2 regions of the Paenibacillus stellifer genome follow, and region 2 is predicted to be linked to the other one. Evidence: riboswitches for the same ligand, from Rfam matches in the RefSeq annotation. Region 2 holds a riboswitch; the other holds the start of a gene.
The links. Region 2 has a riboswitch for cyclic di-GMP ahead of PSTEL_RS05020 (S-layer homology domain-containing protein). Riboswitches for the same ligand answer to the same signal wherever they lie in the genome.
Positions count from the first base shown of each region.

Region 1: another riboswitch for cyclic di-GMP. It lies ahead of PSTEL_RS05500 (PA14 domain-containing protein); the one in region 2 lies ahead of PSTEL_RS05020 (S-layer homology domain-containing protein).

Region 1 is NZ_CP009286.1:1,198,926-1,203,349, forward strand. Features, by position in the region: gene PSTEL_RS05490 (UDP-glucose dehydrogenase family protein) at 1-198, shown strand, start outside; gene PSTEL_RS05495 (sugar phosphate nucleotidyltransferase) at 247-1,617, shown strand; cyclic di-GMP riboswitch class I at 1,787-1,861, shown strand; gene PSTEL_RS05500 (PA14 domain-containing protein) at 1,868-4,180, shown strand; gene PSTEL_RS05505 (glycosyl hydrolase) at 4,375-4,424, shown strand, end outside.
Region 2 is NZ_CP009286.1:1,087,900-1,092,323, forward strand. Features, by position in the region: gene PSTEL_RS05020 (S-layer homology domain-containing protein) at 1-1,816, opposite strand, end outside; cyclic di-GMP riboswitch class I at 1,863-1,956, opposite strand; gene PSTEL_RS05025 (DUF1569 domain-containing protein) at 2,251-2,571, opposite strand; one part of gene PSTEL_RS05030 (IS3 family transposase) at 2,674-3,569, opposite strand; one part of gene PSTEL_RS05030 (IS3 family transposase) at 3,569-3,824, opposite strand; gene PSTEL_RS05040 (hypothetical protein) at 3,823-4,158, shown strand; gene PSTEL_RS05045 (hypothetical protein) at 4,127-4,424, shown strand, end outside.

The DNA.
Region 1 (4,424 bases), 110 kb from region 2:
CTTACCGACTGGAGCGTATTCAAAGACATCAATCTTCATCTCTTGTCCGCAGGCATGCGCAAGCCGATTCTGATCGATGGACGCAATGTCTACTCCAAAGAGCAAATCGAAGGAACCGGGCTGGAATATTTCTCGGTAGGCCGTCCCCGGATGGGCGGATTAAGCGGATTTTCACCAAGCGTAGCGGGTGCGGTCTAAGCGCTGCCCGCAGTCCTAAATTGACCATTTTGAGGGAGGTTACTTGTTATGAAACTGGTACTCTTGTCTGGCGGTTCGGGAAAACGTCTCTGGCCTTTGTCCAACGATTCCCGCTCGAAGCAGTTCTTGAAAGTGCTTGAAGGTCCATCGGGTGAATCGGAATCCATGGTTCAGCGGGTATGGCGGCAGCTGGGAGAAGCCGGTCTTGCCGATTCCTCCTATCTGGCGACAGGCCGCGGGCAGGTGGAGATGATCCAGAGCCAGCTCGGCGGCAGTGTGAATATCATCGTGGAGCCGGAGCGGCGCGATACCTTCCCGGCCATCGCACTCACAGCGGTCTACCTCTATTCGGTGGAAGGCGTGCTTCCCAACGAGACGGTCGCCATTCTGCCGGTCGATCCTTATGTGGAAGGCACTTTCTTTGACGCCGTGTCCCAGTTGGGGGATGTGCTGGACGAAACCGGAGCGAATCTGGCGCTGATCGGCGTTGTGCCTGAACTTGCCTCGGAGAAATACGGCTACATCATTCCGGACGGGGAAGCATCGGAGGGCGGTGCCAGACAGGTGAAAGGCTTCCAGGAGAAGCCGGACCGCAGCCGCGCCGAACAGCTCATCGCCCAGGGAGCCTTGTGGAACTGCGGCGTCTTCGCTTTCAAGCTGGGCTACTTGCTGGATATTCTCCAGCAGAAGGGGCTTCCGCTGTCCTATGACGAGATGCAGAAGCAGTATAAGCTGCTCTCCTCTATCAGCTTCGATTACGAGGTCGTGGAGCGTGAGGAGAATATCGTTGTCCATTCGTATGACGGCTTCTGGAAAGACCTGGGTACCTGGAATACACTAACCGAGGAGATGGCGACCAACAAGCTTGGACGCGGTCTGCTGACCGAGGACGCTTCGTCCAGCTGCCTGGTGAACGAACTGGATATTCCGATCACTGTAATCGGAGCCCAGGACATTATCGTCGCAGCCAGTCCGGACGGCATTCTGGTCACTACGAAATCGGAAAGTCCGCGCATCAAGGAAGTGCTGAAAGGCACGGAGCAGCGGCCGATGTACGAAGAGCGGCGCTGGGGGCATTACCGCGTTATCGATTACGTAAAATACGAAGAGGGCAACGAGGCGCTGACCAAGCGGATTTATATCGCGGAAGGCAAGAACATCAGCTACCAGTACCATCTGAAGCGCTGCGAAATCTGGACGTTCATCAGCGGTGAGGCGAGCATTATTCTTAATGAAAAAATGCACAACGTGAAGGCTGGCGATGTGGTGCGCATTCCGGCCGGCACGAAGCATAGCATTCTGGCTCTGACCGATGTGGAATTTATTGAGGTGCAGACCGGCTCGGAACTGGTAGAAGAGGATAACATCCGGATTACGCTGGACTGGAAGGACATCGAGCTGCAGCAGTTTATTTCATAAAAATGAATCCGCCTTGAGGCGGAGAAGCTTCTTGTACAAAAGTAATATAATACCCAAAATTAAAAGATTTCAAACAGGACTTTCGACTTATTTCTTGCTCTTTCGCGCAATAAACCTTTATTAATAACGGAATAGCGTCGATATGTACGGTAGAAGGTGAATCCTTCCAATACGACAAAGGCAAACCTATCGCGAGGTAGGGACGCAAAGCCAAGGGCCTCTCTGAGGCAGCCTGGTTACCGAAAGGAAGATGAAATTGAAAACCCACCGCACGTATCGACTGTTCTGCATGCTGTTGTCCTTTAGTTTGATTTTGACATTTATCCCCGATCTTGGCGGACGCTACGCGTCCACGGCTTCGGCGGCTTCTGCGGAAGGCGTTCCGGTTAACCCGGATGCTTCGCCACAGGCGGTCAAATTGCTGAATTATCTCTACTCGATCTCCGGCAAGGGCATCATCACCGGTCAGCACGACTACTTCGAAAGCCCGGATGAATTCAGTAACAAGCTTCAGGCAACAAGCGGCAAATATGCGGCTCTCCATGGCTATGAGATGGGCGCGATCGGCGGCCAGAGCGACTCGGCTGTAGCGGCTCAACGTAAAAATATCGTATGGAGCGCAACGAACTGGTATAAAGCGGGTGGAATCGTCGCCATGACTTTCCACGAGAATCTGCCGGGTACGACTTATGAATGGAGCAATGTTCAGAAGAGCATCTCCCAGGCGGAATTCAATAAATATGTAACGCCCGGAACATCGCAGTACAACAGCCTGATCACGGAGCTTGACAAGGTAGCCGTATCGCTGAAATCGCTGCGGGACGCCGGAGTTCCCATCCTGTGGCGCCCTTATCATGAAATGAACGGCGGCTGGTTCTGGTGGGGACAGAAGTCCAATTTTACCGCTCTTTGGAATATTATGTATGACCGTTTCACGAACTATCACAAGCTGAACAACCTGTTGTGGGTATGGAGCCCGAATGCTCCCGGTCAATGGTCCGATCCTTATGACAAGACCTATCCGGGTGCCGACAAAGTGGATGTTCTCGCTGCGGATATCTATAGCAATGATTATAAGCAGAGCCATTATGACAGCCTGCTCAGTCTGGCAGCCGGCAAGCCGATTGCGATCGGCGAGAACGGCGAGATGCCCGATCCGTCGAAGGTTCTCCCGAATCAGAGCAAATGGGTCTTTATGATGAACTGGGGCAAAATGCTCTATGACAACAACAGTACGACTACAATTAAGAACTTTATGAGCAGCAGTCTTACTCTGAGCCGGGATGAGGTTATTTCCGGGATGGCGGCGATGACTTCAACGCCGACACCAACACCAAGTCCGACGCCAACGCCATCGCCAAGTCCGACGCCGACACCATCGCCAAGCCCGACACCAACACCGACTCCAGTGAGTGATACTCCCGTCACCGTTCCGTTCCCTCCTCTTGAGGAGAATGGTTCCGAGCCGGGGTCAGGAATAGCTGTCAACGGTCTGACCGGTGAATATTTCAACAATCTTCAACTGAGTGGAACGCCGGCCCTTGAACAAAATGCCTCCCAGGTCAATTTCAACTGGGGAGCGGGATCGCCAGGGACAGGAGTGAATACCGACGGCTTCTCGGTACGCTGGAGCGGAAAGATCAAGCCGAACTACAGCGAGAATTACTCCTTCTATACAACATCCGATGACGGCATCCGCGTGATGATCAACGGGGTGTGGGTGATTTACAGCTGGTCCAATCAGAGCGGGATCGAACGGAAAGGCAGAATCGACCTGGAAGCCGGCAAGCTGTATGATATTAAAGTCGAATATTACGATAACACGGGAAATGCCAATGCCCGCCTGATGTGGGAGAGCCCGAGCCAAGCCAAGGAGACCGTGCCGTCATCCGCATTCTTTCTACCGGGAACGTTGACTGAATCGGCATCGTCGCCTAGCCCAACGCCGACACCTACTCCAACACCTACTCCAACGCCAGCACCGACGCCGACGCCTACGCCAACGCCGACACCAACACCAACACCGGAGCCTACGCCAACGCCGACTCCAGTGCTAATCCAAGCGCCGGTCCTGAATATTACGGACGGCCAGACTACGGACTCGATAGAGCCAAATGCAAGCCAGCCTGTTAGCGGGCTGCTGGGCGAATACTTTAACAATCTTCAACTGAGCGGAACGCCGGCTCTTGAACAGAATGCCTCCCAGGTCAATTTCAACTGGGGAGCGGGATCGCCAGGAACAGGAGTGAATACCGATGGTTTCGCGGTACGCTGGAGCGGAAAGATCAAGCCGAACTACAGCGAGAACTACTCCTTCTACACAACATCCGATGACGGCATCCGCGTGATGGTCAACGGGGTGTGGGTAATCTACAGCTGGGCTAATCAGAGCGGCATCGAGCGAAAAGGCAGAATCGACCTGGAAGCCGGCAAGCTGTATGATATTAAAATTGAATATTACGATAATACGGGAAGCGCCAATGCCCGCCTGATGTGGGAGAGCCCGAGCCAAGCCAAGGAAATAGTGCCCGCATCCGCATTCTTCCTTCCCGATTCGCTCTAAATATATTGCTGTCTGGCATATCCTTGCACGGCAGCCGATACTTCAACCTTATAACGAATTCGTTCATTCGAGCCTTGCCGGGCCCTGCTTGTTCTATAGCAGGGCCTCTGAACTATCAACGGCTGTTGATGGGACAGACCGGGATTTTGATGAGAACCTTCCGGTGGCAGATATGCTAAGAAAGGAAGATCACATTGAACATTCCCCGCAAGTATCGAATAATTGCTGCCGTGCTATGTCTATT
Region 2 (4,424 bases):
TCATCTGCTCACGCGTCAGCGGATCATCACCCCGGAACAATCCGGCGTCACCGGTAACGATTCCTGCGGAGGCTGCCGCTTCCACCCAGCCATAGGACCAGTTCGCGGACGAGACATCGCGGAATGTCGGAGCATCCGGCCGGAGCAGCTTCAATTGAAGCGCCGCTGCCAGCAGCTTCGTGAACTGGGCGCGAGTGAGCGTGCCCTTAGGCGCATAGCTGACTCCGTTCATGCCGTTCACTATTCCTCTGGCCGCCAGTACCTCGACCTCCTGCCGCGCCCAATGGTTCGCCATATCCGGGAACTCGACATCGCGCAGCATGACCGCATACAATCCGGAAGCCGTAATCTTGGCCCGGACATAATCTTCTTCCGCCGCTGTTACACCGCCAATGTAAGTCCACACCCCTGCTGTGGAGTCATACTGATAAATCCCGAGCTTCTCCCGGCTCGATGTCCAAGGCTCTTCCTTCGGGTAACGGATCGCGAGCAGCGCCGGCAGCTGGAATGGAGCGCCCGCCTGTACCTGCCAGATCGAGCCGGCCTTCTGCAGCTTCCTGCCGTCCTGATCCACCGGCTTCTGCGACTCTAGCTCCGCTTGCGCCAGACTCACAGCCGTATTATCCGGGAAGGTTCCTGCCGAAATCTCCAGCCGTGCCCAGCCGTCCGCTGCGGTCAGCGTTCCGCCTGCGGCTCCGATCGTCTGGCTATCCTTGGCCCCGGTTACAACCGGCGCGCTTCCTCCGGCACTCGAACCGGTTCCCGAATTCGTACCGGTCCCCGTCCCCGAATTTGTACCGGTCCCCGTCCCCGGATCTGTACCAGTCCCTTCCAGCGCAATTGCTTCGATAGAGTTATCGCTTGTGCTGTAGAGCAGCTTGTTCCCGCTGATGCCGATCAGCTTCGACCCCGCAGGCAGCGCAGGAAGCGTCGTGACCTGATAGGTTGAGAGATTCACCTGCTTCAAGACGGAGGCGCCGCCGGATTCGTCCTGAAATACCGCCTCTCCATCTCCGATGGACATGAACGCATACTGCGCTCCGGCCGCCTTCATCTCGGTAAGATCGACTGGCTCGGCCGTCAGATCATTGATGGACAGAAGCACGAATTTGCTCTGCGATGACCCGTTCTTTTGCTTAAGAAGAACATGGCTGCCGTTAAAAACGAACCAGTCCACATAGTTGGCACCGCCCAGACTAATTAAAGGACGTGTAACTCCGCTGCTTAAATCGAGCAGGCTAAGCCCGCCGTCACGCGCATTTTTATACACGACCTTGCCGTCCGCCAGCTCTGGGAATCGGCCCTCGCCCAAATCCGCCTCGACTCCCGAAGCCAGATCGTGATACATCATGCTGCCGTAATTGCTGCGTTCATACCAGACAACGCCCACCCCGTCAGTCGTCGGGTTGCCGTACTGTCCGGGCTGCTTGTTGAGCTTGGTGCGGGTGCCCTTCTCCAGATCGAAACTGTAAATATCCCAGTTCAAAGAGCTGTCCTGCTCGTTCCCCTTGTCAGCCCACACGACAACCAGGCCTCCAACAGCCGGCGCGTCCTTGGCCGATGAATTGGTCGTAAGCGTCAGGCTCGCCCCGCTGTTGCGGTCCAGCGCATGCACCTGCTTCACTCCGGCGGAATCGGGCTCCATCCAGATGACCCGCTCTCCGGACACGCTGTAATCCGTCCTTCCCGGATCGGCTCCGGCGGCAACCGCTGTCCCCGTGATCGTTCCGCCCGCAGATACGCTGCCCAGCGCACATACTGCTGCCAGCAGCAGACGGCCGATCTGCGGGAATTTCATTCTCCTTCTGAAATGCATTCGTTTCTCCCCCCGCTGCTGTTTAATTGCACAAAAAAACAAGCCCTTGAGCGGCCCGGCTGTCCTAACATCCCGCAGGGGATGAAGTAGACCCGTGGCTTTGCGTCTCCGACTTTCGTACGGATTTGCCTTGGTTCGGTACTTGGTTATTGGTCCTTAATGCCTGTATTCAACTGTCGTATGTATAGGACTCTTATCCTTAATATCGGATTAATATCCTGTTTAATTAATAAATACTAGATATTCCCGGAACAGGGGTATCCTGTTGGATGCCAAAGGCAATTCAGAGATGCTTCTGTACAACTACCTATGCAAATGAATCCTATGGACGCGGTATCCGGCATCTGAAATGCTTGAAATGCCATGCAGGACAGCGTCTGATTTTGCGCATAAAAAAGAAATCCCCCACAAGGGGGGACTACACAGGCCGAGCGTTACAACCCATTATTCAGAAAATGCGTTCTTGTACCAGAGATCGGTAGCTGTGCAGAGACGCTATCCGGAACATGGGCCGTCAGATCATGCTTCATAAACCCCTGCTTCAAAAATCGCTTGATCACCACGCGTCCGATTGTATTTCTCACCACTTTGGGCTTCATTTGCGGATAACCGGTCATGGAATATTCGATAGTCTGCGCGCAATGCGCCAGAATTTCATACACCGGCCATTGCTTGGTCTGAATGACGTCATATTCGTACATGTTCAGCAGCTCTTTATTCACATCTTGCAATGAAGTAAATGCCACCTTGCTCATAAGTAGAATCCTCCTAACTGCCGCGGCGCGGCGTTATCGCATTATTTTTCTAACCCACTTCTGTACCTCTGTCAATAGAGTAGACACGCAGAATCGAGAAAATCACACAGCATTTCGGTACATACGTTCGTATTCATTGGGTGTAAAATACCCAATCGCTGAATGGATTCGTTTTCCATTGTAGAAGCAGGTAATGTATTCAAAAATGCGTTTCTTGGCTTGCTTGCGTGTTGTGAATTTTTCCAAGTACACGAGTTCTTTCTTCAGCACACTGTGGAACGATTCGATACAAGCATTATCGTAGCAGTTCCCTTTTCGGCTCATACTGCCGTTCATCTTGTAGGTGCGCAGTCGTTCCTGGTAGTCGTGGGAAGCATACTGGCTGCCACGGTCGGAGTGATGCAGGACCTCTCCGCATGGTTGTTGCTGGCTGTAGGCTCGATCCAGTGCCGTTAACACCAGTTCTTTGGTCATCCGCTCGTCCATGTGAAACCCAATGATTTTACGGCTGTACAAATCCATTATACTTGCCAGATAGAGCCAGCCTTCATTCGTTGGAATGTACGTAATGTCAGCCACCCAGGCCTCATTTGGAGCGGACGGCCTAAACTGACGGTTCAACACGTTCTCATGAACAGGCAAGTTGTGCTTCGAATTCGTCGTGGCCTTGTATTTCTTCACCGTACGGGAGCGCAATCCCAGTTCCTTCATGATTCGGGCGACTAATTTCTCCGACACGGGTACGCCTTGCTTATGAAGCATTTTAGCGATTTTGGGACTTCCATATAACCGGCGGGATTCCAGAAAGATACGGCGGATATGCCGCTCCAGCTTGCGCCGTCGTTTTTCACGCTTGCTGACTTTTCGTTTCGTCCATTTGTAATAGCCGCTTCGGGACACTTCAAAGGCTTCGCACATCTTCGAGACTCGGCACTTGAAGCGATGATCGTGGATGAAGGCATAGATCAGCGCCGGTCTTTGGCGAAGTAGTGCATCGCCTTTTTTAAGATGTCGTTCTCCTCCTCCAGATCACGGATACGCTTTTGGAGGTCTCTCATTGCCTTGTCGTCAGCTTTCAGTTGCCCACTGCCTGGAAAAGCCTGTGCACCGTCTTGTTTGTATTCCGCCATCCAGCGGTACAAGGTGTTGTCGCTGATCCCCAACTCGCGAGCGACCTGTGCCACCGGCTTACCCTCTTCTTGGATCATCTGAATCGTTTGCAGTTTAAATTCTTTATCGTATTTTTTCGTCATGTTAGCACCTCGAATTTGGTTATGTTCATTCTACCCGATTCTCGGTTCTCCATGTCTACTTTTTAGCCTAACAGCAAATAGTTTTGGCCCTTCCTCTTACTGGATGAAAGGATTTGTGTATCTGGAGCCTGGTGTCGCTGAGAAATTCAAGGACTCTTATGCTTGGCGCGATGTAACGCTAAATCCATCAATGCAATTAGATACAGATGAGGGAAAAGAGCATTCTTGGGCATTTAATGAAGAGTTCAATGAATATGTGAAGTCTTCTGATTACATTGGGAAGTTTTATTTCGATGTCAGAAATGAGCTGGTTTACTTTGAAGTCGAAAAATAATTCTGCCGCAATTCGCTTAAGTAGTGAAGCTGAGGATGAAGAAAATGGGGGAAGTCCGGGGTTGAAGCGAATAGCAATATTGCTTGGTGTGTTCACGCTATTTGTTGTACTTACTCCCATTCTATTAAATTTCATTCCTATTAAGTTTGCGGTTAAGCTCGAAAACGTACAGCAAAATGTAGAGACCGGCAAATACATCTGTGTAACAGAGTCTAAATATGTGGTTGATACAGGATGGATTGCTGAAGTAACTATTAATCCGCATA